2 regions of the Virgibacillus sp. Bac330 genome follow, and region 1 is predicted to be linked to the other one. Evidence: predicted binding sites of a transcription regulator. Region 1 holds the regulator's gene; the other holds the start of a gene.
The links. Region 1 encodes CtsR, which represses protease genes until heat stress. Its sites were predicted from a motif close to ATGGTCAATAAAGGTCAAACA; they were not measured.
Positions count from the first base shown of each region.

Region 2: D9780_RS11945 (endo-alpha-N-acetylgalactosaminidase family protein) is a predicted target of CtsR. The motif match lies at 5,210-5,230, and genes of this name have one in related genera.

Region 1 is NZ_CP033048.1:4,069,421-4,085,443, forward strand. Features, by position in the region: rRNA gene D9780_RS18915 (23S ribosomal RNA) at 1-743, shown strand, start outside; rRNA gene rrf (5S ribosomal RNA) at 901-1,016, shown strand; tRNA gene D9780_RS18925 (tRNA-Val) at 1,064-1,139, shown strand; tRNA gene D9780_RS18930 (tRNA-Thr) at 1,142-1,217, shown strand; tRNA gene D9780_RS18935 (tRNA-Lys) at 1,257-1,332, shown strand; tRNA gene D9780_RS18940 (tRNA-Leu) at 1,350-1,434, shown strand; tRNA gene D9780_RS18945 (tRNA-Gly) at 1,461-1,535, shown strand; tRNA gene D9780_RS18950 (tRNA-Leu) at 1,543-1,631, shown strand; tRNA gene D9780_RS18955 (tRNA-Arg) at 1,635-1,711, shown strand; tRNA gene D9780_RS18960 (tRNA-Pro) at 1,717-1,793, shown strand; tRNA gene D9780_RS18965 (tRNA-Ala) at 1,801-1,876, shown strand; rRNA gene D9780_RS18970 (16S ribosomal RNA) at 2,017-3,581, shown strand; rRNA gene D9780_RS18975 (23S ribosomal RNA) at 3,781-6,700, shown strand; rRNA gene rrf (5S ribosomal RNA) at 6,858-6,973, shown strand; gene D9780_RS18985 (MgtC/SapB family protein) at 7,206-7,904, shown strand; gene D9780_RS18990 (CtsR family transcriptional regulator) at 8,694-9,161, shown strand; gene D9780_RS18995 (protein-arginine kinase activator protein McsA) at 9,176-9,724, shown strand; gene D9780_RS19000 (protein-arginine kinase McsB) at 9,721-10,785, shown strand; gene clpC (ATP-dependent protease ATP-binding subunit ClpC) at 10,804-13,230, shown strand; gene radA (DNA repair protein RadA) at 13,931-15,304, shown strand; gene D9780_RS19015 (PIN/TRAM domain-containing protein) at 15,514-16,023, shown strand, end outside.
Region 2 is NZ_CP033048.1:2,566,855-2,582,877, reverse strand. Features, by position in the region: gene leuC (3-isopropylmalate dehydratase large subunit) at 1-61, shown strand, start outside; gene leuD (3-isopropylmalate dehydratase small subunit) at 96-677, shown strand; gene ilvA (threonine ammonia-lyase) at 758-1,717, shown strand; gene D9780_RS11960 (YitT family protein) at 1,825-2,697, opposite strand; gene D9780_RS11955 (SRPBCC family protein) at 3,085-3,543, opposite strand; gene galE (UDP-glucose 4-epimerase GalE) at 3,867-4,856, shown strand; gene D9780_RS11945 (endo-alpha-N-acetylgalactosaminidase family protein) at 5,464-9,267, shown strand; gene D9780_RS11940 (AraC family transcriptional regulator) at 9,567-10,403, opposite strand; gene D9780_RS11935 (carbohydrate ABC transporter substrate-binding protein) at 10,784-12,133, shown strand; gene D9780_RS11930 (carbohydrate ABC transporter permease) at 12,430-13,320, shown strand; gene D9780_RS11925 (carbohydrate ABC transporter permease) at 13,339-14,220, shown strand; gene gnpA (1,3-beta-galactosyl-N-acetylhexosamine phosphorylase) at 14,230-16,023, shown strand, end outside.

The DNA of each region.
Region 1 (16,023 bases):
AGGCAACCGTGGGATACCACCCTGGCTGTACGAACCTTCTAACCCAGGGCCGTAATCCGGTCCGGAGACAGTGTCAGGCGGGCAGTTTGACTGGGGCGGTCGCCTCCCAAAAGGTAACGGAGGCGCCCAAAGGTTCCCTCAGAATGGTTGGAAATCATTCGCAGAGTGTAAAGGCAGAAGGGAGCTTGACTGCGAGACCTACAAGTCGAGCAGGGACGAAAGTCGGGCTTAGTGATCCGGTGGTTCCGCATGGAAGGGCCATCGCTCAACGGATAAAAGCTACCCCGGGGATAACAGGCTTATCTCCCCCAAGAGTTCACATCGACGGGGAGGTTTGGCACCTCGATGTCGGCTCATCGCATCCTGGGGCTGTAGTCGGTCCCAAGGGTTGGGCTGTTCGCCCATTAAAGCGGTACGCGAGCTGGGTTCAGAACGTCGTGAGACAGTTCGGTCCCTATCCGTCGTGGGCGCAGGAGGTTTGAGAGGAGCTGTCCTTAGTACGAGAGGACCGGGATGGACACACCGCTGGTGTACCAGTTGTTCCGCCAGGAGCATAGCTGGGTAGCTACGTGTGGCAGGGATAAGTGCTGAAAGCATCTAAGCATGAAGCCCCCCTCAAGATGAGACTTCCCATCACTATAAGTGAGTAAGATCCCTCAGAGATGATGAGGTTGATAGGTTCGAGGTGGAAGCGTGGTGACACGTGGAGCTGACGAATACTAATAGATCGAGGACTTAACTAACCTTTTTGGTAGATGTACGTTGAATGATCTCTTATTTAGTTTTCAAGGTAACAAGGAAAAAATGACTTTTTTCAACAAAGATCTTGATTTTTTCACAAAAACGATTATAATAAGATTTGTGCCTCTTTGAAGCACAACATAACAGATAGCAACTTTGCCTGGTAGTAATGGCGGAGAGGTCACACCTGTTCCCATGCCGAACACAGTAGTTAAGCTCTCCAGCGCCGATGGTAGTTGGGACTTTGTCCCTGCAAGAGTAGGACGCCGCCAGGCGATATACATTTTTAATTCAGTATATACCGACCAGTATTATAGTATTTGGAGGATTAGCTCAGCTGGGAGAGCACTTGCCTTACAAGCAAGGGGTCGCAGGTTCGAGCCCTGCATCCTCCACCATTGCCGGCCTAGCTCAATTGGTAGAGCAACTGACTTGTAATCAGTAGGTTGGGGGTTCAAGTCCTCTGGCCGGCACCATCTAGACTAGAGATGATATTTTAAATTATTAAATTATACGAGCCATTAGCTCAGTCGGTAGAGCATCTGACTTTTAATCAGAGGGTCGGAGGTTCGAATCCTCCATGGCTCACCATTACACATTTAAATATTGCGGGTGTGGCGGAATTGGCAGACGCGCTAGACTTAGGATCTAGTGTCTTCGGACGTGGGGGTTCGACTCCCTCCACCCGCACCACAAAAAGTTCAAAGTTTGGTATTTATGCGGAAGTAGTTCAGTGGTAGAACACCACCTTGCCAAGGTGGGGGTCGCGGGTTCGAATCCCGTCTTCCGCTCCAAAGCCAAGCCGGGGTGGCGGAATTGGCAGACGCACAGGACTTAAAATCCTGCGGTAGGTTTCTACCGTGCCGGTTCGAGTCCGGCCCTCGGCACCATAAGCGCCCGTAGCTCAATTGGATAGAGCGTTTGACTACGGATCAAGAGGTTAGGGGTTCGACTCCTCTCGGGCGCGCCATATTACGGGAAGTAGCTCAGCTTGGTAGAGCACATGGTTTGGGACCATGGGGTCGCAGGTTCAAATCCTGTCTTCCCGACCATTTTCTCGGGGCCTTAGCTCAGCTGGGAGAGCGCCTGCCTTGCACGCAGGAGGTCAGCGGTTCGATCCCGCTAGGCTCCACCATAATATATTTGCTCTTTGAAAACTGAACAAAACAACCAGTATGTCAAGGAAAAAACAAACCCTGTTTTTTCTTAAGAAATAAACTGAGAGAAATCTCAGCAGCTAAGAATGATGAAGAACGGTGTTCATCATCACAAACTTTTATGGAGAGTTTGATCTTGGCTCAGGACGAACGCTGGCGGCGTGCCTAATACATGCAAGTCGAGCGCGGGAAGCAAGCAGATCTCCTTCGGGAGTGACGCTTGTGGAACGAGCGGCGGACGGGTGAGTAACACGTGGGCAACCTACCTGTAAGACTGGGATAACTCCGGGAAACCGGGGCTAATACCGGATGAAACAAAGCGTCGCATGACGCAATGTTAAAAGGCGGCATATGCTGTCACTTACAGATGGGCCCGCGGCGCATTAGCTAGTTGGTGAGGTAAAGGCTCACCAAGGCAACGATGCGTAGCCGACCTGAGAGGGTGATCGGCCACACTGGGACTGAGACACGGCCCAGACTCCTACGGGAGGCAGCAGTAGGGAATCTTCCGCAATGGACGAAAGTCTGACGGAGCAACGCCGCGTGAGTGATGAAGGTTTTCGGATCGTAAAACTCTGTTGTTAGGGAAGAACAAGTGCCATTCGAATAGGTTGGCACCTTGACGGTACCTAACCAGAAAGCCCCGGCTAACTACGTGCCAGCAGCCGCGGTAATACGTAGGGGGCAAGCGTTGTCCGGAATTATTGGGCGTAAAGCGCGCGCAGGCGGTCCTTTAAGTCTGATGTGAAAGCCCACGGCTTAACCGTGGAGGGCCATTGGAAACTGGAGGACTTGAGTACAGAAGAGGAGAGTGGAATTCCACGTGTAGCGGTGAAATGCGTAGAGATGTGGAGGAACACCAGTGGCGAAGGCGACTCTCTGGTCTGTAACTGACGCTGAGGTGCGAAAGCGTGGGTAGCGAACAGGATTAGATACCCTGGTAGTCCACGCCGTAAACGATGAGTGCTAGGTGTTAGGGGGTTTCCGCCCCTTAGTGCTGAAGTTAACGCATTAAGCACTCCGCCTGGGGAGTACGGCCGCAAGGCTGAAACTCAAAAGAATTGACGGGGACCCGCACAAGCGGTGGAGCATGTGGTTTAATTCGAAGCAACGCGAAGAACCTTACCAGGTCTTGACATCCTCTGACACCCCTAGAGATAGGGCATTCCCTTCGGGGACAGAGTGACAGGTGGTGCATGGTTGTCGTCAGCTCGTGTCGTGAGATGTTGGGTTAAGTCCCGCAACGAGCGCAACCCTTGATCTTAGTTGCCAGCATTTAGTTGGGCACTCTAAGGTGACTGCCGGTGACAAACCGGAGGAAGGTGGGGATGACGTCAAATCATCATGCCCCTTATGACCTGGGCTACACACGTGCTACAATGGATGGAACAAAGGGCAGCGAAGCCGCGAGGCCAAGCAAATCCCATAAAACCATTCTCAGTTCGGATTGCAGGCTGCAACTCGCCTGCATGAAGCCGGAATCGCTAGTAATCGCGGATCAGCATGCCGCGGTGAATACGTTCCCGGGTCTTGTACACACCGCCCGTCACACCACGAGAGTTGGTAACACCCGAAGTCGGTGAGGTAACCTTTTGGAGCCAGCCGCCGAAGGTGGGACCAATGATTGGGGTGAAGTCGTAACAAGGTAGCCGTATCGGAAGGTGCGGCTGGATCACCTCCTTTCTAAGGATTATACGGAAACATACTTGGTTGTTTGGTTCAGTTTTGAGAGAGTAAATCTCTTGATAGGATGCAAGTATCTTCATAATAAGATTTGACATCCTTTTATAGATTGTACCTTGAAAACTAAATAAGAGTAACAACGACATCAAACCAAAAGCTGAAAAGCAATATGCTTATTCATAGATAAAATTGTAAGATTAGTTAAGTGAATAAGGGCGCACGGTGGATGCCTTGGCACTAGGAGCCGAAGAAGGACGGGACTAACACCGATATGTCCTGGGGAGTCGTAAGTAGACATCGATCCAGGAATTTCCGAATGGGGGAACCCGCTGCTCGTAATGGAGCAGTACTTCTATCTGAATTCATAGGGTAGAAGAGGCATACCCGGGGAACTGAAACATCTCAGTACCCGGAGGAAGAGAAAGCAAACGCGATTTCCCAAGTAGCGGCGAGCGAAACGGAATTAGCCCAAACCAGAAGGCTTGCCTTCTGGGGTTGTAGGACACTCCATTGGAGTTATCAAGAGATTCTTTAGATGAAGCGATCTGGAAAGGTCGGCCAAAGAAGGTAACAGCCCTGTAATCGAAAAAGAATCTCCTCCGGAGTGGATCCTGAGTACGGCGGAACACGAGGAATTCCGTCGGAATCCGGGAGGACCATCTCCCAAGGCTAAATACTCCCTAGTGACCGATAGTGAACCAGTACCGTGAGGGAAAGGTGAAAAGCACCCCGGAAGGGGAGTGAAATAGAACCTGAAACCGTGTGCCTACAAGTAGTCGAAGCCCGTTAATGGGTGACGGCGTACCTTTTGTAGAATGGACCGGCGAGTTACGATCGTATGCAAGGTTAAGTGGAAAACACGGAGCCGTAGCGAAAGCGAGTCTGAATAGGGCGAATATAGTATGCGGTCGTAGACCCGAAACCGTGTGATCTACCCATGTCCAGGGTGAAGGTCAGGTAACACTGACTGGAGGCCCGAACCCACGTATGTTGAAAAATGCGGGGATGAGGTGTGGGTAGGGGTGAAATGCCAATCGAACACGGAGATAGCTGGTTCTCTCCGAAATAGCTTTAGGGCTAGCCTCAAGGAAAGAGTACTGGAGGTAGAGCACTGATTGAACTAGGGGCCCTCATCGGGTTACCGAATTCAGTCAAACTCCGAATGCCAGCTACTTATCCTTGGGAGTCAGACTATGGGTGATAAGGTTCATAGTCGAAAGGGAAACAGCCCAGACCGCCAGCTAAGGTCCCAAAGTATACGTTAAGTGGAAAAGGATGTGGAGTTGCCCAGACAACCAGGATGTTGGCTTAGAAGCAGCCACCATTTAAAGAGTGCGTAATAGCTCACTGGTCGAGTGACTCTGCGCCGAAAATGTACCGGGGCTAAACGTATCACCGAAGCTGCGGATTGTTCTTACGAACAATGGTAGGAGAGCGTTCTAAGTGCTGTGAAGTCAGATCGTGAGGACTGGTGGAGCGCTTAGAAGTGAGAATGCCGGTATGAGTAGCGAAAAAAGAGTGAGAATCTCTTTCACCGAATGCCTAAGGTTTCCTGAGGAAGGCTCGTCCTCTCAGGGTTAGTCGGGACCTAAGCCGAGGCCGAAAGGCGTAGGCGATGGACAACAGGTAGATATTCCTGTACCACCTCATGAACGTTTGAACGATGGGGGGACGCAGTAGGATAAGGAATGCGCACCGATGGACGTGTGCGCCCAAGCAGTGAGAAAGTCGGATAGGCAAATCCGTTCGACAATTTCAAGCTGTGATGGGGAGGGAAATAGAGTACCGAAGTTCCGGATTTCACACTGCCAAGAAAAGCCTCTAGTGAGTTCATAGGTGCCCGTACCGCAAACCGACACAGGTAGGCGAGGAGAGAATCCTAAGGTGAGCGGGAGAACTCTCGTTAAGGAACTCGGCAAAATGACCCCGTAACTTCGGGAGAAGGGGTGCTCCTTTAAGGAGGAGCCGCAGTGAATAGGCCCAAGCGACTGTTTAGCAAAAACACAGGTCTCTGCGAAGCCGAAAGGCGAAGTATAGGGGCTGACACCTGCCCGGTGCTGGAAGGTTAAGGGGAAGCGTTAGCACTTCGGTGCGAAGCGTAGAACCGAAGCCCCAGTAAACGGCGGCCGTAACTATAACGGTCCTAAGGTAGCGAAATTCCTTGTCGGGTAAGTTCCGACCCGCACGAAAGGTGCAACGACTTGGGCACTGTCTCAACGAGAGACCCGGTGAAATTATACTATGCGTGAAGATGCGCATTACCCGCGACAGGACGGAAAGACCCCGTGGAGCTTTACTGTAGCCTGATATTGAATGTTGGTACAGCTTGTACAGGATAGGTGGGAGCCATCGAAGCGTGAGCGCTAGCTTACGTGGAGGCAACCGTGGGATACCACCCTGGCTGTACGAACCTTCTAACCCAGGGCCGTAATCCGGTCCGGAGACAGTGTCAGGCGGGCAGTTTGACTGGGGCGGTCGCCTCCCAAAAGGTAACGGAGGCGCCCAAAGGTTCCCTCAGAATGGTTGGAAATCATTCGCAGAGTGTAAAGGCAGAAGGGAGCTTGACTGCGAGACCTACAAGTCGAGCAGGGACGAAAGTCGGGCTTAGTGATCCGGTGGTTCCGCATGGAAGGGCCATCGCTCAACGGATAAAAGCTACCCCGGGGATAACAGGCTTATCTCCCCCAAGAGTTCACATCGACGGGGAGGTTTGGCACCTCGATGTCGGCTCATCGCATCCTGGGGCTGTAGTCGGTCCCAAGGGTTGGGCTGTTCGCCCATTAAAGCGGTACGCGAGCTGGGTTCAGAACGTCGTGAGACAGTTCGGTCCCTATCCGTCGTGGGCGCAGGAGGTTTGAGAGGAGCTGTCCTTAGTACGAGAGGACCGGGATGGACACACCGCTGGTGTACCAGTTGTTCCGCCAGGAGCATAGCTGGGTAGCTACGTGTGGCAGGGATAAGTGCTGAAAGCATCTAAGCATGAAGCCCCCCTCAAGATGAGACTTCCCATCACTATAAGTGAGTAAGATCCCTCAGAGATGATGAGGTTGATAGGTTCGAGGTGGAAGCGTGGTGACACGTGGAGCTGACGAATACTAATAGATCGAGGACTTAACTAACCTTTTTGGTAGATGTACGTTGAATGATCTCTTATTTAGTTTTCAAGGTAACAAGGAAAAAATGACTTTTTTCAACAAAGATCTTGATTTTTTCACAAAAACGATTATAATAAGATTTGTGCCTCTTTGAAGCACAACATAACAGATAGCAACTTTGCCTGGTAGTAATGGCGGAGAGGTCACACCTGTTCCCATGCCGAACACAGTAGTTAAGCTCTCCAGCGCCGATGGTAGTTGGGACTTTGTCCCTGCAAGAGTAGGACGCCGCCAGGCGATTAGTAAAAAGCTGATTCATCATAAAGATGGTCAGTTTTTTTATTTTATACTGATAAGTGCTCGTAAAGATTAAAAAGGCCACGCACTTTGCGAAATGAAAAAATCAAAAATCTACTTTCAGAAGTACATTACATTATATTTAATTTGAACTTCACTAAAAATAAACCTCTACTTGTTCACATATAGATAAAATAAAATGCCATGTTTATAACAATTGGGGGGACTTAGTATGAAAGAACTAATCAATGAACTATTGGGAGATCATTTTTATGTTATTTTAACTCGTTTACTTATTGCATTATGCCTTTCTGGATTAATCGGGTTTGAAAGGGAGTTGAAAAATCATTCAGCTGGATTTCGCACCCATATTTTAGTAGGTGTTGGCTCTTGTCTAATGATGTTACTTTCTTTATTTGGATTTGAATTTTTTCTAGAGCATTACGAGAATATCCGTTTTGATCCCGCAAGAATACCTTCGTATGTGATAAGCGGAATTGGGTTTTTAGGTGCTGGTACCATCATTGTTTATGGTGGCACGATAAGAGGTTTAACGACAGCTGCATCTATTTGGACAGTTGCAGGTTTAGGGCTGGTAGTAGGTGTTGGTATGTATGGGGCAGCAGTAGTAACAACGGTAATAATATTACTGAGCCTTATATTCCTTAATAATTTTGAACGTCTATTTAAAAAAGGAAAAGTTTCCCATGTTATTCAAATAGTTACGCTCCCAGACTTGCCTGTAAATGAAGTGGTTGCAGTGTTTGACAACCATTACGTTTCTATTAAAAAAGTAGAAATATCAAAATCAGATAATAATTACCGTAATATTTTTATTAATACGGAAGGAATAGCGGATGCAAAACGTTTAACTTTATTTGATGATATTTCTCGTATTAACCAGGTTAAAAATGTTACTGAATTAAAATAAAAAGCATATCTTATAAAAATGTATTTAGATGAGAACTCCATATAGTGGAATACTCATCTTTTTTACACTATAGCAAGTAGTGACGATAATCAATTTGTTGAACTATCAGCGGAAGATTAAGTCAAATTGTTGTTTAAAAAAGGTTAGGATAGAGAAAAACAGGGGAATTGTCAATAACAAGATCTGAAAATGGGTAATACGCGTACGAATGAAATACGTTCGTATCTTTTTGAAAGTTAAGAAAGTATAAAATTTGTTGCTTTGGCGTACGGATTCAACGAAATAGCCCCGTAAGGATCCAGTGAACAGCAACTAGGCGACTTCACTTCATTGCCCTACGCTAAGTCATTATCGGTTTATTCTAAATAGGAAGGACGACTAAAGATGGCCTTGCCGGAGGGCGCCGGCATACTCCTGTTGCAGGAGCATGATTCCTAAAACTTTAGTTAAATCATTCCCGTCGCTACGTTGCCAAACGGGCGCTTGCGTCTTTGTTCTACTATAGGAAAGTTTAAAGGTTTATATTATAAGAAAAAATACGCTATTCGCCATAAGACTTGGCGACAAGCCAAGTTTTTCTAAGGATAATACTGTTTCTCGTACTAACAAGACTTTTGACGTGAAGCTCCATTCATAGAAGGTTTCTTTTATTATGTTTTTTATGAGTTATTTTTGTCTACAATAAACATAGTATTGTATTTGCATCTTCTTTAAATTCCCGTATAATAAAAGTATAGTCAAAGATAGTCAAAGTCAAAATCGTTACTCTATACAAAAGGGGGTGGGCATATGAGTAATATATCAGATATAATTGAGAGTTATTTGAAGCAAATCCTTCAATCAAAAGGGAAGAATGTAATCGAAATTAAACGAAGTGAGATAGCTGACCAATTTCAATGTGTCCCCTCACAAATTAATTATGTAATTAATACGCGCTTTACTGCTGAAAAAGGTTATATTGTGGAAAGTAAGCGTGGTGGCGGTGGTTTTATTCGAATTATGCGGGTTATTCACCAAGAAGAGTCCAAGTTAATTGATGAAATTATTGAAATGATTAATCCATCTGTATCTCAGCAAAAAGCAGTCGGTATATTAGAAAGATTACTTGAAGAAGAGTTAATTACGGAACGCGAGGCTAAGATTATGTTAAGCGCTATTGAAAGAACGACGCTTCCATTCCAATTGCCTTTACGAGATGAAATTCGTGCACGCGTATTAACATCCATGCTTACAACGCTTAAGTATCTAAATAAATAAAGGGGAGTGTGAACATGCAATGCCAAGAATGTCACAAACGTCCTGCAACCCTTCATTTCACACAAGTGATTCAAGGGCAAAAAATGGAGGTTCATGTTTGTAATGTATGTGCAAAGGAAAAAGGGTATATGAACTATTCAGAAGATGGATATTCGTTACATCATTTACTTTCTGGGTTATTTAATTTTGACACCTCGAACTTGTCAAATCCACATACGGAAAGTTATCATCAGACAAAAGACTTACAATGCCCAAAATGCGAAATGACTTTTTCACAATTTAAGCAAGTAGGAAAATTCGGTTGTGCTATATGTTATGAAACTTTTAACGATCGTTTAGATTCAATATTTCGAAGAGTTCATGCGGGGAATGTAAAGCATAATGGGAAAATTCCTAAACGACAAGGTGGAGATTTGCATAAGAAAAAACAGCTAGAAGATTTAAAACTGCATTTGAAAAAATTAATTGAGAATGAAGAATTTGAAGAAGCAGCAAAAGTTAGAGATCAAATTAAAGCTTTAAATCAAGAAGACGGTCAGGCAGAGGCAGGTGATCAATCATGACTTTGCGGCAGTTTATGAATGAAGCGATTAGCCCGTGGATGCGGAAAGACGGTCCAGATAGCGATATTGTTTTAAGTAGCCGCATTCGCCTTGCTCGAAATTTTGCTAATATACCTTATCCAATAGCTGCTGATCCAAAAGATTTAGAGGAAATAAGGAGTTTTTTTCAAGAAAAGTATGAAGGGCAAACTTATGGAGTGTATAAAGATTTAGCATTTGTATCCATTCGTGATCTATCCGCTATTGAAAAACGAGTATTAGTCGAAAAACATTTAATTAGTCCGTTGTTAGCAAAGCAATCTGAAGCTGCAGCTGTGCTTATTTCAGAAAATGAGCAAGTATCTCTTATGATCAATGAAGAAGATCATATTCGCTTGCAACTTTATTTCCCAGGCTTTCAAATAACGGAGGCTCTGCAACAAGCATTCGAATTTGATGATTGGCTAGAAGAAAAAATCAATTACGCTTTTGATGAAAAACGAGGTTACTTGACGAGTTGCCCGACGAATGTAGGAACTGGAATGCGTGCTTCTGTTATGATGCATTTGCCCGCGTTAGTTTTAACAAAACAAATCAATCGCATGATACCAGCAATTAACCAGTTAGGTCTCGTTGTACGAGGTATTTATGGCGAAGGTAGTGAAGCGCAAGGAAACATTTTTCAAATATCTAACCAGATTACGCTTGGAAAATCAGAAGAGGATATCGTTGCTGATTTGCAAAGTGTTGTAAAGCAATTAATTGAACAGGAACGTTATGCGAGACAGCGGATAATAGAGCAATCGAAAGACCAGTTGGAAGATCGAATTTTTCGTTCTTATGGTGTATTGGCATATGCAAGAATTTTAGAATCAAAAGAGGCTGCAACGTGTTTATCCAATGTAAGGTTAGGTATTGACGTAGGTTTATTGAAAAATGTATCAAGAAATATTTTAAATGAACTAATGATTTTGACTCAACCAGGATTTTTACAGCACTATGCCAAAAAAACATTAGCAGCTAGCGAACGTGACCAATTGCGAGCTTCTCTTATTCGTCAACGGTTGCAATTAGAGGAATAGATAGGAGGAAAAGAATATATGATGTCTGGACGTTTTACCGAAAGAGCACAAAAAGTTCTCGCACTCTCCCAAGAGGAGGCTGTAAGGTTAGGGCATAATAATATCGGGACAGAACATATTTTACTAGGGCTTGTCCGTGAAGGAGAAGGTATTGCTGCAAAAGCATTACAATCACTTGGGTTAGAAATATCAAAAATTCAAGAAGAAGTGGAAAAGCTGATTGGCGTAGGGAAACAGCCAATGCAGACAATTCACTATACACCACGTGCAAAAAAAGTGGTAGAACTTTGCCAAGATGAAGCACGTAAGCTTGGACATTCGTATGTTGGTACAGAGCACATACTATTAGGGCTTATCCGCGAGGGAGAGGGCGTTGCTGCTAGGGTTTTAAATAATTTAGGGGTTAGCCTAAACAAGGCTCGACAGCAAGTTTTACAGCTTTTAGGTAGTAATGAATCGCAAACAAATCGTCAGGGACGTGCGCAACAATCCAATGCGAATACCCCAACACTCGATTCCTTAGCACGTGATCTAACGGTGAGTGCAAAAGAAGGGAATATTGACCCCGTTATTGGACGTAGTAAGGAAATCGAACGGGTTATTCAAGTGTTAAGTCGCCGTACGAAGAACAACCCTGTTTTAATTGGTGAGCCGGGTGTAGGAAAAACAGCGGTTGCAGAAGGGCTTGCACAACAAATTATTCAAAATGAAGTACCAGAAACATTACGAGATAAACGCGTGATGACGCTAGATATGGGAACGGTTGTGGCAGGAACAAAATATCGTGGTGAGTTTGAAGATCGTCTGAAAAAGGTAATGGAAGAAATTCGTCAAGCTGGTAACATTATCTTATTTATTGATGAATTGCACACTTTAATTGGCGCCGGTGGGGCAGAAGGTGCAATTGATGCGTCAAATATTTTGAAGCCATCACTTGCCCGTGGTGAGTTACAGTGTATTGGTGCTACAACATTAGATGAGTATCGTAAATATATTGAAAAAGATGCAGCGCTTGAGCGAAGATTCCAGCCTATTCAAGTTGATGAACCAACGTTGGAAGAAACGATCCAAATTTTAAAAGGCTTACGTGATCGTTACGAAGCACATCATCGTGTTACGATAACAGATGAAGCAATTGAAGCAGCTGCTAATCTATCGGATCGCTATATAACTGACCGGTTTTTACCAGATAAGGCGATTGATTTAATTGATGAAGCAGGATCGAAGGTGCGTTTAAAATCCTATACTGTACCACCAAACCTGAAGAAATTAGAACATAAGTTAGAAGAGGTTCGTAAGGAAAAGGATGCAGCTGTACAAAGTCAAGAGTTTGAAAAAGCCGCATCGCTTCGTGATTCCGAGCAACGGTTACGTGAAGAAGTAGCGGAGACGAAGACAAAATGGAAAGAAAAGCAAGGACAAACCGATACGGAGGTTACAGTAGAAGACATTGCAAGTGTTGTATCTATCTGGACAGGTGTCCCTGTAGCAAAGCTAACGAAGGATGAGAGCGATCGTTTGCTTAACATGGAGGAGACCCTTCACAATCGAGTAATCGGCCAAGAAGAAGCTGTAAATGCCGTTTCTAAAGCAATCCGTAGAGCTCGAGCAGGGTTGAAAGATCCGAAACGCCCAATTGGTTCGTTTATATTTTTAGGACCAACAGGGGTCGGGAAAACGGAATTAGCTCGTGCCTTAGCGGAAGCTATGTTTGCGGATGAAGATGCCATGATTCGAATTGATATGTCGGAGTATATGGAAAAGCATGCTACTTCTCGTTTAGTCGGCTCACCTCCTGGCTATGTCGGATATGAAGAAGGCGGTCAACTAACTGAAAAAGTCCGCAGAAAGCCGTATTCCGTTGTGCTTTTGGATGAAGTAGAAAAGGCTCACCCGGAAGTGTTTAATATCTTATTACAAGTTCTTGAAGATGGTCGTTTAACCGACTCCAAAGGTCGCGTGGTAGATTTTCGTAATACGGTATTAATTATGACATCGAATGTTGGTGCGAGCGAATTAAAGCGAAATAAATATGTTGGCTTTAATTTAGGGGAAGAAGATCATGATTATAAAAATATGAAATCAAAAGTAACGGAAGAGCTAAAAAAAGCATTTCGACCAGAATTTTTAAACCGAATCGATGAAACAATCGTTTTCCATTCCTTAGAGAAAAAACATATGAAGCAGATTGTAACGCTAATGATTCAACAACTGCAAAAACGTTTAAAAGATCAAGATATCGAGTTCTCACTAACAGATAAGGCAATTGAAAAGATTGCCAATGAAGGTTTCGATCCTGAATATGGAGCAAGACCCCTTCGTCGTTCGATTCAAAAGAATGTAGAGGATTTATTGTCTGAAGAGCTTTTAAAAGGAACAATTGAAAAAGGCCAAAAAGTAAAAATTGGTTTAAACAATAAGGGAGAATTTATTATACTTCCTTAGTCTTATCTATAAGATGATAAGTAGTAACGGAAATCGGCAGCCATGGTCATGGCCAAAAAGAAGACTTGTTATAGCCAAGTTTTTCTGACAAACAATCCTTTCGTGAGGAGGTAACTTCACGAAAGGATTGTTTATTTAGAACCAAATTGATGGAGCTTTAAGAAATGTATTTATGAAAAAGAAAAGAAGTATAAGAAACAAATATGACCTAATTTGTACTGTAGGAAAGTTTAAGATTGTAAAGTTTTACCGTATAAGAAAAACGACGGCTTATGCGTAAAGACTTGCCAATAAGTAAATTAATAAAAAAATAGATAGGTTTAGGGAAAACGTCCTGCTATGTTGCAATAATATAGATGATGAGAATCATTCTTTTAACGCCAAAATATGTTAAACTGATAAAAATAAGCAATAGAGAGCATAAAATTTTAAGGTTTATCGTATAAGAAAAACGAATGCATTTTATTTAAAAACTTGGCGATAACCAAGTTTTTCGAATAACCAAAACACTAGCTTTTACGTAAAGCGAAGCAACAAGAAGCGCTTTTCGAAAAAAGTGAAACTATTTTTAGCTTTAAGCAGTATGTAATAGGTAAGATTTGTGGCACGACTATGGAATTCCTATTCAAATTGATAGGAACCTGTAACTTTATCATTGTTAAAATCGTATATAATAGATAAGTGAAGGGGTAGTGGTAGGTTGGCGAAGCGTAAAACGAAATTTGTTTGTCAGGAATGTGGGTATGAAGTAGCAAAATGGCTTGGGAAGTGTCCCGGTTGTAACAATTGGAATACGTTTGTAGAAGAGATTGAAATTACTGGTGGGAGACAAAAGCAGTCCTTTCAAACAGGTAATAGGTCAGTAGGAAAGCCTGAAAAAATTACAGCAATTAAATCACAACAAGAACCGAGAGTGACAACAGATATGAAAGAGTTTAACCGTGTGCTCGGCGGCGGCATTGTACCAGGCTCTCTCGTTCTAGTTGGTGGGGATCCAGGTATTGGAAAGTCTACCCTATTATTGCAAATATCATCTCAATTGGCAGATAAAAGTTTGTCTGTTTTATATATTTCCGGAGAAGAATCAACGAGACAGACGAAGTTGCGTGCTGATCGTTTAGGTGTAACTTCCGACGAGTTATATGTGTTAGCAGAAACAAATTTACTTGATATAGCAAATCAAATTGAAGCAATAAAACCATCATTTGTCGTTATTGATTCTATTCAAACGGTCTATCGTGAAGAGATTACGAGTGCACCGGGCAGTGTTTCTCAAGTAAGAGAATGTACATCTGAATTAATGAAAATCGCTAAAACGAATGGAATACCCATCTTTATTGTGGGACACGTGACGAAAGAGGGGACGATTGCTGGCCCAAGACTCCTAGAGCATATGGTGGACGCTGTGCTATATTTTGAAGGGGAGCGTCATCATACGTACCGCATTTTAAGAGGTGTGAAAAATCGGTTTGGTAGTACGAATGAAATGGGCATCTTTGAGATGAAGGAGGCAGGGCTACGCGAAGTTTTAAATCCTTCAGAAATATTTTTGGAAGAACGTTCACAAGGAGCTTCGGGGTCTACCGTCGTAGCTTCTATGGAGGGAACAAGACCAGTATTGGTAGAGATACAGGCATTAATCTCTCCTACAGCGTTTGGTAACCCTCGTAGAATGGCGACAGGAGTAGATCAGAACCGTGTTCCACTACTGATGGCAGTGTTAGAAAAGCGTGTCGGTTTAATGCTGCAAAACCAAGATGCATATATTAAAGTTGCTGGTGGTGTTAGACTTGATGAACCTGCCATTGACTTAGCAATTGCTGTTAGTATTGCTTCTAGCTTCCGTGATCAACCAACAAAGCCGGAAGATATTTTTATTGGGGAAGTTGGACTGACGGGAGAGATAAGACGGGTATCTCGCATTGAACAACGTGTTCAAGAAGCTGCCAAACTAGGATTTAAACGCGTTATCTGTCCTAAAAATAATTTAGGAGGTTGGACAACGCCAAATAACATCGAAATTATCGGTGTAAACACGGTACAAGAAGCATTACAAATCGGGGTAAGTAGATAAGTTTTGTTTTTATTTCATTAGTAAGAAGTATAAATGAAAGGTTTGTAGGATAAGGGCGTTTGAAAATGCTTATTTACTCCAACGTTTAAAGGTTTGTTCAATACTTGGAAGTTTATAAACTATCATATGGAAATTATTTCATTATAAATATTATTCAAGGATTATTTTTTTTCATCTTAGGCAATAATATAAGTTAGGAGGTGGCATTGCTGATGAAAAAGATTGTGCATTTGTTTTTCATTATTTTAGGAGGAACTATAGGTTATCTTTATGTTCCTTTGTTTTTAGCTTTATTAAATATTGCCGATGCTAATTGGATGTTCTCTCCCTATATAGGAATGGCGATCGGTGCTATTATTTTCTTTCTCATATCATATTGGCTTGTCGATTATATTGTAGGGTTTTTAAAATGGATAGAGGAAGCACTTATTCGTCTACCTGCTGGTGATTTATTTTCAGGGACGTTAGGTTTGATGGCTGGTTTAATTATCGCGTATTTAATCACCATACCTTTGGGAGATCTTAATGTATTAGTTTCACAAGTTCTTCCATTATTTATAACGATTATATTAGGGTATCTAGGTTTTCAAGTCGGTTTTCGCCGTCGTGAAGATATTGTCAATTTATTTAATATGAATCGTAAGGAAAAAGAAAAGCGAAAAATCCCAGAAAGTGATGTAACAAATACAACCATACAACCTAAAGCAAAGATATTGGAT
Region 2 (16,023 bases), 1.5 Mb from region 1:
TGCGATTGAAGGGAGATTTGTAGACGTTCGAGACTATGCAAGCACAAAAGTTTCTTCTTAACTTATTTTTATGCATAAAAGAAGGAGGGTAGCCAGTGGAAGCTATTCAAAGGCATAGAGGTGTAGTATACCCATTAAATCGAACGAATGTCGATACGGACCAAATTATACCGAAGCAATTTTTAAAACGAATTGAGCGTACTGGATTTGGGCAATATCTTTTCTACCATTGGCGATTCGATGATGATGGAGAGCTTAGAAAAAATTTCAACTTAAACGATAAACGGTATGAAGACGCCTCGATAGTAGTGGCAGGTGAAAATTTTGGTTGTGGTAGTTCCAGAGAGCATGCTCCATGGGCACTATTAGATTTTGGGTTCCGAGTTATTATAGCGCCAAGCTTTGCGGATATTTTCTATAATAATGCTTTAAAAAATGGTATCATCGTTATCCAAGTAAAAGAAGAGCTTGTAAACCAATGGTTAAAAAAAGCGGAACGAGGGGAACTTATTTTAGACGTAGATTTGGAAAAGCAACAAATTATGGACCGAGAGATGGTTTATCCGTTTCAAATTCCAGAATACCATAAGCAAAAATTAATCAACGGATGGGACGATATAGCTTTAACATTACAATATGAGGAAAAAATTGCACGATACGAAAAAAGTATGCAATAAAAATCAAGAAAAATTCTAATTTCGATAGGGAGTGTGGAGATATTGGGGATTGCTTAACAGGTGAAAAGGTATATAATGCGTTGCAGCGACTTGCTCCGCTTGTTCATCGAACACCTTTATTAACATCACAGACAACGAATCAAGCTTTAGGGAAACATGTTTATTTTAAAATGGAAAACCAACAGAAAACAGGTGCCTTTAAATTTAGAGGTGCTACCTATAAATTAATGCAATTAAAACGTCGGCAACTAGATCAAGGTGTGGTTACTGCTTCTGCTGGAAATCATGCACAAGGAGTCGCCTATGCAGCTCGTAAATTAGGAGCAAAAGCAACCATTTTTATGGCAGAGAAAACACCACAAGCAAAAGTAAATGCGACACGCAATTACGGAGCAGAAGTCGTTTTGTCTGGAGAAACTTTTCAAGAAGCATATGAGGCTTCTCTGGACCATCAACTTCGTACTGGGGCAACATATATTCATCCCTTTGACGATTACGATGTCATGGCTGGTCAAGGAACAGTTGCAATGGAATTATTACGTCAAGAAGATCGGATTGACACGATATTAGTTCCAGTAGGTGGTGGAGGGTTAATTAGCGGTATTGCTGTTGCAGCAAAGCACGTGAATCGAAATATAAAGGTGATTGGGGTGCAAGCAGAAGGAGCAGCTGCTATTTATAAAAGCTTCCATACTGGTGAAACAGAAAAACTGGATGCTGTCCAAACAATTGCTGAGGGAATTGCAGTAAAAAAACCAGGTGAACGAACATTACCGTTAATCAGGCAATACGTGGATGATATGATAACCGTTTCTGACGAAGCGATTGCTTCATCTATTGTTTACATGCTTGAACGAAATAAAACATTAATGGAAGGAGCGGGAGCTGCAGCAATTGCCGCCTTATTCACCCATAATGAGCAAATAAAATCCCGACATTGTGGGGTCATTGTAAGTGGTGGAAACATGGATATTAGCACTATGCCTAAAATACAGGAACTAGCTGCACGTTTGTCTCACCGTGAGCTTGTTTACTCATAACGCTAGTTTATGGAACCCCATAAAAACGGTTTTCAAAAATTACCCCCGTACCATATGAACAAAAATGGTACGGGGGCTGCTATGCGAAGAATCACGTTAAAAATGATTTAGAGTTTTTGTCCATAATATTTATCAAGTGAGAAACCTCTACCTAGTATTTCGGAAGCATTCAAGAAGATGACAAATGAATCGGTTTCCTCTCGCTGCAATATCTTCTTTAATTGAACCGCCTCTTGCTGTTCTGCAACACAAAGAATCATTGTTTTCTTTTTATCGGAATAACCTCCAATAGAACGTACTTTTGTTAAACCTCGATCCAATTCCGTTCGAATAATGGATTGAATACGCTCTTCATTATCCGTAATAATCATCACCAATTTTGTCGCTGAGGTTTGTAGTTGAACAATATCGATCGTTTTACTTGTGATATAAATACACATGAGTGCAAAAAGTGTTAATTCCAAGTTAAATACAATAATGGAAGAAACGACAACTACTCCATCCACCATTAATTGGGAGTATCCGCTCGATAATCCGGTGAATTTCTTTACAATTTGCGCAATAGCTGCTGTACCACCAGTTGATCCATTTCCTTTATAAACAATCCCTAATCCAACTCCAAGGATAATCCCTCCGTATATTGCACTAAGTAAAGGGTTGGTTAACGTAATGGGGATGTCGGAACTTAACCAAATAATAAATGGAACCCAAAATGTACCTACCAGCGTTTTCGAGCTGAAGTCTTTACCTAATGCTATCCATCCTATAATAAAGATGGGGATATTTATTAAAAATTGAACGGAAGAAGGACTGATTTCGTACAACTCAAATAAAATGGTACTTACACCAGAAATGCCGCCTGCTGCCAATTTAGCAGGTAATAGAAAAATATTATAAGCTAAGCCGACTAGCGTAGCACCAAGGATAATTTGTATGTATGCTAGTACGGTTGGATTCATTTTTTTCGTGATAGTCGTCATGTATATAAATCCCTCTCTTTAAAAAGCAAAGTAAACACGCATATCATTCTAACATGTAGGAAATATGCTGTCGACTTTCTCTAGAACAGGGGATGTGTCAAGTTTTTCTAATGATTTGTTACGAATTAGCAATAGCAACTGCTTTGTAGTATAGGAAATGATAAACGGAGGTGCTTGTGAATAATGAAATAATCGAATAGCCACTTCTAGCTCCATCGCCTTGCAGCTAGGCGACTTCACCAAATCGTTCTACAATAAGTCATCGTCGGATTCGTCACGAAGAGGAAGATCGACTTAAGAATGGGCTTGCTACCCGACGTCGACATAACCTTTTTTTAGTGGCAGGATTCCTAAATCTTTCGTTGATTCGTTCCCGTCGCTCTAGTACTAAACGAGCGCTTGCGCCTTTATTCCGTACATATGACGAATCATTGCATCTATGAAGTTTGAAGTTAGTTTCGGTAGAAATGCTCTTAATGAGCCATTTACCATTTTTCCAGCCAATCCTTTTGCATGGAGTGTAAGAGAGAAAGTGAAATTGGTTTCTCTATCGCTAAGCTTATTGGCGCAAACTGTTCCATTCCCTGTTAGCATTTGGTTGCTGCTGGATAGTTGGAAAGAGATTTTTTCTGGTTCATTCCATTCAGTAATAATTACGGTTAATTGAACCGTTTTTTGGAACGATCCAACTTTTCCTTCACATACCCAGATGGATGTCTTTTGGTTCACCATTTTATGCTGTTCATATCCAGGAACCAGTGGTGCCCAGTTATTAAGGTCACTAATAAATGACCACATGTTATCAATATTTATCTTGATGTTTCTTTCGCAAATGGTGTTTGGCAATGCATAACTCCTCCTTGTTGTAGTTTTACTATAATTCAAACGTACACCAAAAGATATATATGCAAAAAATAAGGGATTAGAAGTAACTATTTGGTCCGTTTTATGTAAAAAATGTGACTAATTTTTGTGTGAATGATGAATTTACTTGTTTAGAAGTCATAAGCGATGTAGGATATAGTTGAAATGAAAAAAGTTAATTTCACCTTGAAAGCGTGTACTTCAAGAATGCTAATAGATGAAGTGTGCAAGGCAAAAGATGATGATACTAATTGTTAACGATGTGATTTGCAACAACCATACATACAAAAAGGAGAGACAACAAAATGAGTATATTAGTATTAGGCGGTGCTGGTTATATAGGTTCTCATGCGGTATACCAATTAATGGATCAAGGGAAAGAAGTAATCGTAATAGATAATTTAGAGACAGGTCATCAAGAGGCAATTCATCCGAAAGCTGTATTTTATAACGGAGATATTCGTGATATTCATTTTTTACGCATGGTTTTTGCTAAAGAATCCATTGAGGCTGTGATTCATTTTGCTGCCAATTCTTTGGTTGGTGAGTCGATGGAAAATCCATTGAAATATTTTGATAATAATGTGTATGGCACGCAAGTTTTACTACAAGTCATGACTGAATATAACGTGAAACATATCGTTTTTTCATCTACTGCTGCTACATATGGAGAGCCAGAAGCCGTTCCAATTACAGAAACAATGGCTACTCATCCAACTAATACGTACGGCGAAACAAAATTAACAATGGAAAAAATGATGAAATGGACTGAACAAGCACATGGAATAACATATGTATCGTTAAGGTATTTTAATGTTGCTGGAGCAAGAGAAACAGGCGAGATAGGGGAAGACCATCATCCAGAGACACATTTAATACCAATTGTGCTACAAACAGCGTTGGGACAACGAGACCATATAACCATTTTTGGAGATGATTATGCTACGGAAGATGGTACATGTATTCGTGATTATATTCACGTGCAAGATTTGATTGATGCACATTTACTTGCATTAGATTACTTACAGCGCGGAGGAAAAAGCGATATATTCAATTTAGGAAGCAGCCAAGGGTTCTCGGTGAAAGAAATTATTAATACGGCTAGACAAGTAACTGGTAAGAAAATACCTGCCCAAATTGGCAAACGGCGTGCAGGCGATCCTAGTACACTAATTGCAAGTTCACATAAAGCGAAAGAGATATTAGGATGGAATCCAAAGCGCACCCTAATAACAAAAATTATAGAGGATGCCTGGAATTGGCACGTTGGAAATCCTGATGGATATCGTAAATAAATATAGGAATGTACTCTGAATGCGTAGTGTACTTGTCTTTGTTGGACAAGTACATTTTTTTGTAAGATAAGAAAATGTAAAAATTAGATGCTTTGGAATAAGAAAATAACAGAATAAGCCACGTCCGGTTTAAGCGCTCAGCAACTAGGCGGCTTCACTCCATTGCCCTACGCTAAGTCATTACCGATTCGTTCTAAATAGGAAGGCCGACTAAAGACGAGCTTGCCGGAGGGCACCGGCATATACCTGTTGCAGGAACATGATTCCTAAAACTTTTAGTTGACTTGATTCATTCCACTCGCTACGTTGCTAAACGGGCGCCCCGATCCTTTGTTCCTGTTCAACGACGCGCCATGGACAACGAAAATAAAACAGTAAAAACTGGTAAGTCTTTTGTTCTATATAAGCTGTTTTGCTAGTTCTTTTATCTTATTTCGCTGCAGAGAAAACAATATCTCTAAAAAATGTAACAACATCCTTATTGTGAAAGCGCTTCATTAAGGATAGGCTTAACTTAGTACTAGTACTAAAACATAGACATTTGGAGGAGGTTGCTATTTTGAGTAAAAGCTTGCAAAAAAGACTAGCCATTTTTCTTACTGTACTGATGCTCGTATCGACAGGAATAATCACAAGTATGTCTCCATCTCGTGTTGCAGCTGAAGAATCTGATGCTAACTCAGATGTAAGTGATTCAAAAGTACAAGTGGAGAAGCAATCAAAAACTGAAGAAAAATCAGAGTCTGTCCATATTACAGATTCCAATCTGGAAGAAGGAGATTTTGAAGTTTTACAAGGAGATGGGACGCTAAAGTATAACAACGATGGTTCCGTTACGTATGGTGTAACATCTCATGGAAAGAACAAAATAGTCTATCGTAACATGCCTAAAATAAAGAATGGAGTTTTCGAGGCAGATATTACAGCAGATACGGATTTAAAGCGTTTTGGCTTTATATACCGAGTTCAAGATACTTCTGCTTACACGTATGTTGGAACCGGAGATAGTAATAATCAGTATTTTGGGGAAGTATTTGGTCCGACAAATAAGTGGACTTCCATGACAAATAGTGTGGCGTTAGAGGCAAATAAAACTTATCAGCTTCGGGTTAAATTTATGGATGATACTGCAAGCCTATATATTAATGGTGACAAGATAGGTGCTTGGACACAAACAGAAGGTGTTGATTCACCAGGGTTACTCGGTTTAGAAAAGAGCCGAGGTGAAGCAAATATAAACATTTCGAATGTGAAAATAAAAGAATATGTTCCACCAACGCCACCAAGTAAAGATCCTATATTAGAAACGTTAAGCTCTGATTATATGGATGTAACTGTTGATCAAGTCTATCCTCGAGTAGTGGAATATGATGTAGACGGGAAAATGATGCATGGACAAGAAACGCCAGTATATGGATTAAAGGTAAATAACACGCTTTACTATCCAGAAGTGGCGTTTGAAAAGGCAAGTGATCACGAAGCGATCTATTCATTACATGTAAAAGATGAATATGAAAATATAGACGTGCATATGGAGCTTTCATTAAAAGTAGATGGTAACCAAGTCGTTTACCAAATACAGAAAGTAGATTCGAAAACAGATGTTCAAATAGAAACAATAGAATTTGCGGATTTAAATTTTATTTCGGTGCATGATGCGCAAAAAGGTGCCGAAGCCAAGCTTACTAATTTGAGCAGTGATGTTAAGAAACCGGGAGATACTACTGTAAAAGTGGATGCTACAATGAAGGATATCGGCGCAAAAAAAGGCTATTATACGGCGTTTTTGTCCACTAATGAACTTAGTGCAGGTGTATGGTCGAGCTCAGAAGTAAACGGTTATCGAAACCTTGTAGCAAGCCGTTATGAAAATGAAAACGGTAATAAAGTAATGGGAATTGGTTCAAATGCTTTATACTATCACCGTGATTTTATGAATCAACCTGCTTCTAATACGCCTACCGTTAAAGTTGTTATTGCAGAAGATATAAATGACGATGGACAAGTTAATTGGCAGGATGCAGCCATTGAATACCGAGATTTACTGCCAAAAGTAGAAGGTGCGGAAACGGTAAACAATACAGTAGGAACTCGAATTGCTATGAACTTTGGCTCTCATGCGCAACAGCCCTTTTTGAAAACGCTTGATAATGTGAAAAAGGTTGCTTTAGCAACGGATGGACTAGGACAAGCAGTTCTCTTAAAAGGATACGCCAATGAAGGACATGATAGTGGACATCCAGATTACGGCGATGTTGGGGAACGTATTGGTGGCATAAAAGATATAAACGCATTAATTACAGAAGGAAACAAATATAACGCAGAATTTGGTGTGCATATTAATGCTCAGGAAGCTTATCCGGAAGCAAAATCATTTAGTGAAGATTTAATAAATGGACCAGAAGCAAAAGGATGGGGCTGGTTAGATCAGTCTTACACCATCGATAAGTTAAAAGATTTATATACTGGCTCGCGTGCGAAACGCTTGGATGAACTGAAGGCAAATGTACCAAATTTAGATTTTATTTATTTAGATGTATGGTATCAAGATCAATGGGAATCTAACCGTGTAGCAGAGCAATTTGCTGATCGAGGCTGGAGAATGACGACGGAATTTGGCACAGCTATTGCTAATTATTCCACATGGCAGCATTGGGCTACTGATAAAAATTATGGTGGATCAACTGATAAAGGGATTAATTCGGAAGTGCTTCGTTTTATTAGCAATCACCAAAGAGACTCATGGGTGCTGAATTGGCCGGAAGCTGGTGGCACAGCAGATCATCCATTGCTCGGTGGATTTGAGTTAGCTGGATTTGAAGGCTGGCAATCCGATAAAAACTTTGACCAATTTATAAACATGACTTTTGACACGAACGTACCAACGAAATTTTTACAAAAATATTATGTCATGAATTGGGAAACAATGGACGGTGACCCTACTAAAACGAATCTAGAAAAAGAAATTACTTTAAAGGATCCTAGTAATGGTGATGTAGTAAAAGTTACGAGAAAAGACAATTCCAGAGAGCGTATAATTACGCTGAATGACAAAGTTGTTTTAGATGGCGACACCTATTTATTGCCATGGGTGGAACAAGATTTTGAAACACCGACACCTGATGCAAAAAAATTATATCATTGGAATTTAGAGGGTGGTAAAACGACTTGGGAATTACCAGATGAATTTAAAAATGCATCGAAGGTATACGTGTATAAATTAACCGATCAAGGTAGATCCAAAAAACAAAAGATAAACGTTAAAAATAATCAGATTACCTTAAACGCTCAACCAGCTACACCATACGTTATTGAAGCGAAGCAAACGAAAGGCGTGCAAGTAAAAGAATGGAGTGAAAACGCCCACGTTAGTGATACAGGCTTCCATGCTGGAACTTTGAAAACGAAGCATACAAAGGTTTCTGGCGATAAAAAATCAGTTCATGTAAAACGGACAGATCAAACAGGTAGTGAACGGAATTTAAGCAGTGGCGATTACTATTTGCAATTTACAAATCCAACCAAAGACTCTAAAGTGACGAAGAAAATGAGTAATTTAGAGCCAGGAAAAGATTATGTTGCAGAAGTTTACGTAGAAAATAATAGTGATGCAAAAGCGAGTATTCAAATCGAAGGCAGTAAGCAGAAAAATGTAGAGAATTATACGTATCGTAGCTTGCAAAAAAATTATGTGAAAGCAGATTCTCATGCAACTAATGACGGATATAATAGTAAGATGCAACGTATGCAAGTAGCATTTACAGCAAAAAAATCATCTGCTAAATTAATTTTAAAACGTGAATCTGGAGAAGGGATTACGAAATTTGATGATATTCGTATCGTTCAAAAAAGCTTAAGTAACCACGTTTCTGAAGCAGTATTTGAACAAGATTTTGAATCTGTTGTGCAAGGTATCTATCCATTCGTGGTCGGTAATACAGAAGGCGTAGAAGATAACCGCGTTCATTTATCTCAGCATCATGCCCCGTACACACAAAAAGGCTGGGCAGGCAAAAAAGTAGTCGATGATGTATTAGCTGGAAATTGGTCGCTGAAAGTAAATACAGGTAATAAAGGTCTCGTTTATCGTACTATACCGCAACATTTCCATTTTGAAGCGGGTAAAACGTATAAAGTAACGTTTGATTATCAAACAACAGCCGACTCTTACCGATTTATCTCTGGTAACAAGGCGATTGATATTCGAGACATTCATAAAGCGGAAGGGATTCAAATTAATGAAAAACTTTCGTCAGCAGTTGACACGAAAACGGCAACCTTTACGGTAAAAGGATCAAAAAATCACCAAACGTATATTGGTATTTTTAATGACGGTACATCATTGAATGGCGATACTGGAAAAGGTACATTTATGCTAGATAATTTACGTATTGAAACCGTAGAAGATTAGAGACCAATGAAGTAGTTATGCATACGCATACTAACACTAAGAATATTGTATAAGACGAAGAAAATATAGGTACTTATATCATATCACTATAATGAACCGCATGAAATGAAAGTTTAAGAAGAAACTTGTTTTCATGCGGTTTTTCTCTTTATCTCCAGGTATATGTATAATTAGCATGGGATTTATATTCAAGTCAAAGTGGAAGGTAGCATTATCTTAATGCCTTTTTTCATCAGAGGCCTTCAGGTCATCCCCCTTGATTTCTAGCAATCAGTGGGATGTGTAAGCACCCCTCTTAGTTATGAATTCGCTCTCATTTTCTTCCGGTATTTAGAAGGCGTTTGCTTTGCTAAGCGCTTGAATGCTTGTGTGAAAAAAGATTGGGATGAAAAACCAGTAAAAGCAGCGATGTGCGCAATAGAGTAATCGGTTGTTTCGAGCATGAGCTTTGCTTCTTTAATTCGGACTCTGTTTAAATACTCAATTGGTGATATACCCATATCTTTTTTAAATGTATGTGCTAAATAATATTTATTAATATGTCCGACTTCAGCCAATTTATTTAAGTTTAAGTCATCACGGTAGTTTTGATTTATATAGTACATGACAAACGCAGAAGCTTTATTAATATTTGGTGTCTCCGTTTGATTGATGGTAAGTTTTTTGTCTCTTTGCAACTTGATAATCATTATCTCAATAATGTTTTGACAAATTAATTCATGCCCTTCTTTATGCTCCTGTATTTCCTCTAATATTCGGTTCAAGTAGAAAAGAATGTTAGTTCGATCTACTTGAAAACGGTATAAGCTAGAGTGTGGGTCTTTATGATCCGCTTGGCTGAAAAACAATCCCTCTATCCCTAAAGCAATATATTCAAGGGAATCATCCCAATTAGACTTTTCTGTATGTTCGACATTCGGATTAATAATAACTAAATCATTTTCTTTAATGGGAACTTCTCGGTCAGCAAGTATAAATGAGCCTTTACCTTTGACAATATAAAATAATTCGGAAAAATGATGGGTGTGTTGCGTGCTATGCCAGCCTTTATCATATTCGGAATGAGTAATATATAGAAGCTTGAACGGTGGCTTTTCATGCTTTGCATCTTTTATTTGGTACACCTCATAGGACATTTACTATAACCCCTTTTCTATCATCTATAAGCTCGTGAAGTGGTAAACAAGTATATGTTACTATTGAACTACACTTTATTTGTTTTTTATATAGAAAATCTACTACATTTTTATATCTAACTAGGAATGGGTGCATGCAAAGGAGGTAGTTTCATTGTATACACGATAGGCTTTATAGTTTAAGCATAACGACCGCTTTCGCCAAAAGAATTCTAATTACGAATATTTTCATATGATGCATCTATACGTACTATTTTATAGGGGGCTTTTGCAAAAAGCAATAAACCTAAAAAAGTAGACAAGATGTTTATTGTGAAAGCGTTTTAACCATTGTAGTATAAGGGTAAGCAAGAAAACAATTAAAACAGGGGGCTTCAATAATGAAAAAAATGAAGTTTTTATTAACTGTTTCTATCATTCTCGTTATTTTTACTTTAGCAGCATGTTCCAATGGAGAAGAGAAGGAAGAAAAATCAGCAGATAAAGAAGGTAGCGGCGAGAAAACAACATTAAAAGTAGCTGCATTAGAATCTGCATATGGTACGGAAATGTGGGAAAATGTTGTGAAGTCTTACGAAGAAGTAAATCCAGATGTAGAGGTTAATCTGCAAATGGAAAAGAACTTAGAAGAAGTTGTACGACCAAATATGCAAGCCGGGGATTACCCAGATGTGTTATTACTAGCTACAAACAGAGAAGAAGCTTTAACGGAAACCTTAATTAAAGAAGATGGTGTAGAAAACATTACAGATGTTTTTGATATGCAAGTACCTGGAGAAGAAACAAAAGTAAATGAAAAACTTTTAGAAGGTTTTACCGATACACTAGCTACTAACCCATACGCTGATGGAGAAACTTATTTAGCGCCAATGTTCTACAGTCCAACTGGCTTATTCTACAATGCAGGTTTATTTGAAGAAAAAGGTTGGGAAGTGCCGAAAACTTGGGATGAGATGTGGGAATTAGGAGATAAAGCAAAAGAAGAAGGTATTTCATTATTTACGTATCCAACGAGCAACTACTTTGATACGTTACTTGGATCTATGCTATATGCTGCAGGTGGAGCAGATTTCTACAGCTCTGCTATGACCTATGAAGATGGCATTTGGGAATCCGAGGAAGCAACTAAAGCATTAGAAACCGTCGAAAAACTAGCAGACTATGTACATCCGAATACAGTAGCAAATGCTAATCCAAATGATTTTACAAAAAACCAGCAATTAGTCTTAGATAATAAAGCTTTATTTATGCCAAATGGTAACTGGGTTGTCGATGAAATGAAGGAAGCACCACGTGCTGAAAACTTTGCTTGGGGTATGACTTCTATCCCTGCCTTTGAAGATGATGGTGACCGTTATGCATTTACTTTCTTCGAGCAAATTTGGATTCCAAAAGATGCAAAGAATAAAGATGTAGCGAAAGATTTTATTGCGTATATGTATTCAGACGAAGCAGCAGATACATTCTTAGAAGCAGGAGCAGTACAGCCAATTGAAGGTATTACTGAACAATTAGATGGCCAAAAACAAACTTTCTATAGTATTTATGACGAGGAAGGTGTGCTGCCAGCTATGGGAACTTTTGCTTCTACAAAACCAGTTCCTGGGGCGAATATGGGTGATACTTTATACGGAAGTATTGATAGTGTCATTAGTGGCGATATGACGTTTAAAGAATGGCAAGAGAAAATAGAAGAAGTAAGTGATAAGCTTAGACCAGCTCTAAATTAATTATATCCAATGGACGTTCCAAAGATTATTGTTCATTCCAAATCTATTCGCTCAGTCTTTAACAAATAATTGGATGAATCAATAAATGGATTTACAGGGCAGCCTCCTCTGCATGCATGTTGTTTTAGGAAGAACAGCATTTCAGCAATTGGCTGCCTTCCATGAATATACAAGTCAGGGCAAGATGATTACAATGAAATGTTAATACATACCTATAATAGCTTTTGACATTTCTAAGAAGCGTTTGAATGACATTCATGTTACATGATGGTTTTGTAATGGAGAGAGGTGAGAAAATGAGCAAAACGAGGTCACGTAATCTATTTATTGGGTTATGCGTTGCGCCAGCTTTGATTTTATTAATCGTCTTTATGTTTATGCCAACATTCGAGGTGTTTCGGATGTCGCTTTACCGTTGGGGTGGTTTTTCTAACACGCAACAGTTCGTTGGCTTAGATAATTTTAAGCTACTTTGGAATGATATGACGTTTATTCGTTCTTTTCAAAATTCCATCTTCTTAATCGTTGTCGTCGCGATTGTTACATTTTCGTTTGCCGTCTTTTTTGCGGCAATTTTAACGAAAGAAAACGTAAAGGGTGGAAATTTCTTTCGGATTATTTTCTACATCCCAAATATTTTATCCATTGTTGTTATTGCGGGGATATTTTCAGCCGTTTATGACCCTTCAAGTGGTCTATTAAATAGCATTCTAGGTATATTCAGCTTAGAGAATCTACAACAAATGTGGTTGGGGGATCAAAAGGTCGTTATTTATAGTTTGGCTGCAGCTCTTATATGGCAAGCCATTGGTTATTATATGGTGATGTATATGTCAAGTATGGCAGGTATCCCACCAAGTTTTTATGAAGCAGCTTCTTTAGAAGGGGCAAGTAAACTAAAACAGTTTACGAGTATTACATTACCTCTAGTATGGAATAACATTCGTACAACGCTAACCTTCTTTATTATAAGTACGATTAATTTGAGCTTTTTATTAGTAAAAGCGATGACAGGCGGAGGACCTGATGGGTCAACAGAAGTATTTCTTTCTTATATGTATGATCAAGCATATGGAAACTCTACCTTCGGCTACGGAATGGCTATTGGGGTTATTGTGTTTCTGTTCTCCTTCTTATTAGCAGCGATTGTTAGCAGGATAACAAAGCGCGATGTATTAGAGTATTAAAGGAGGTTTGAGTCTCTAATGAAAAATTCTAAGAAATTGAGTTTAGATGGTTTAATGCGATTATTTATTTATGTGGCGTTAATCACGTTAGCGGTTTCCATTATTGTACCTGTCGCATGGGTGTTTTTAGCATCGATCAAGCAAAATAAAGAGTTTTATGAAAGTCCTTGGGCGCTTCCAGAAGGTATTCATTTGGCTAACTTTGCAGAGGCATTCCAAGAAGCGCAGATGGGTGAATATCTATTAAACTCTGTACTTGTTACAGCGATGGCCTTAATCATTTTATTAGTCGTAGCACTACCAGCGGCATATGTATTGTCTAGATTTGAATTTAGAGGAAATCGTTTCATTAATGGCATGGTAAAAGCGGGCTTGTTCATTAATGTTAGTTATATTGCAGTACCAATTTTCCTAATGCTTTTAGATTGGGATACAGGTTTAAGAACGATTGTAGGCAGTGAGTTTTTACTGAATAATCGATTTATGTTGGCGCTCATTTATGCTTCAACAGCTTTACCATTTACGATTTATTTATTATCAAGTTATTTTAAAACATTACCTTCTGATTTTGAAGAAGCAGCGGGTATAGATGGTGCTGGTTATTATCGGACGATGTTTTCTGTCATGTTTCCTATGGCTGCACCGAGTATTGTGATCGTTATCTTATTTAATTTCTTATTATTTTGGAATGAGTATATATTAGCGCTAACGCTAATGCCGGCAGAACATCAAACGTTGCCAGTTGGATTGTTGAATTTAATGGCTGCGGAACGTTCAGCAGTAAATTACGGACCGATGTATGCAGGTATGGTCATTGTCATGCTTCCTACATTAATTCTATATATATTGGTTCAAAAACGTTTAACACAAGGAATGACAGTTGGTGGAGTGAAAGGTTAGGTGTGAGAGATGAAAAAAACAACAGGAAGAGTTACATTACCAAGTCAACAACATTTTTTACAAGAGACGAAGGAATTGATGGAGCGCTGGGGTGCAGATGCACTACGAGATAGCGATGGAACGAAGTTGGATGATGAGATCAAGCAATTAGATGCGAAAATTTATACGACGTATTTTGTGGCGCGAAATCATAATGATTTTGCTAAACAGCATCCAGAGGAAATGCAGCAACTATATTTAATGTCTCCCTATTATACAGCAACAGAAACCACGTTGGAAATTCCGTTTTTAAAGGGTTATTTTGAGGAGCAAATAACGCCAGATTATATTCATGATCCAAAGCGTTGGTGGGAAGTAATCGACAGAACAACGGGTGAGGTTGTCTCACCAGATTATTGGCAAGTAGATGAGGCAACGAATTGTGTAACGATGAAACAAGTTGAACAGTGGCATGAATATACGGTCTCTTTTTTAGCATATATGAAATGGGATCCGACGCAAATGTATAATCATATAACAAATGATTGGGGAGATACACCGCATGATATCCCGTTTGATGTCCGTCAACCTCATTCTAATCAGTATGTAAAAGCATATTTACAACAATGGTTAAAGGAAAATCCAGATACAGACGTTGTTCGCTTTACGACCTTTTTCTATCATTTCACACTCATTTTTAATGATTTAGGTAAGGAGAAGTTTGTGGATTGGTTTGGCTACGGTGCGAGTGTTTCCGTTGCAGCGCTTGAAGCGTTTGAAAAAGAGAAAGGCTACCGTTTAAGGCCAGAAGATATTGTGGATAAAGGCTATTACAACACGACTTTTCGTATTCCTTCACAAGCGTATTTAGATTATATTGATTTTATTCAGCAGTTCGTTGCAAAGGAAGTGAAAGAATTAGTTGATATCGTTCATGAGCATGATAAAGAAGCGATGATGTTTTTAGGCGATAACTGGATTGGAACAGAACCTTATGGTAGTTATTTTCCATCTGTCGGCATGGACGCTGTAGTTGGTAGCGTTGGTGACGGAACGACATTACGAATTATTGCTGACATTCCAGGTGTGCAATATACGGAAGGAAGATTTTTACCTTATTTTTTTCCTGACACATTTTATGAAGGCAATGATCCGGTTATTGAAGCAAACGAGAATTGGTTAACAGCAAGAAGAGCGTTAATGCGCAAACCTTTAGATCGAATAGGTTATGGCGGTTATTTAAGTTTAGCATATAAGTTTCCTAAATTTGTTGATTACGTGGAGAAGGTTACAGATGAATTCCGAGAAATTTATGACAATATTCACGGTATTCAACCGTATACAGGTCTTAAAGTGGCCGTTTTAAATGCATGGGGGAAATTGCGAACATGGCAAACCCATATTGTTGCGCACGGGAAATGGTATAAAAAAGCGTATTCTTATCATGGTGTATTAGAAGCATTAAGTGGATCAGCAGTGGATGTATCTTTTATTAGTTTTGACGATGTAATCGCAAAAGGAGTACCTGAAGATATAGATGTGATTATTAATGCAGGTGATGCAGGAACTGCATTTTCTGGCGGCGAAAAATGGAAGAACCCTCAATTAATTTCCATACTTCGTAAATGGATATATGAGGGGGGCGGCTTCGTTGGTATAGGAGAACCAACTGCTTATCATCATGAAGGGCGCTATTTTCAGCTTGCTAATGTTTTCGGAGTAGATAAAGAATTAGGTTTTAGCTTATCAACAAATAAATATTTTACAGAAGTAACCGAGAATCATTTTATTACTGAAGATATGGCTGCATTTGATTTTGGTGAA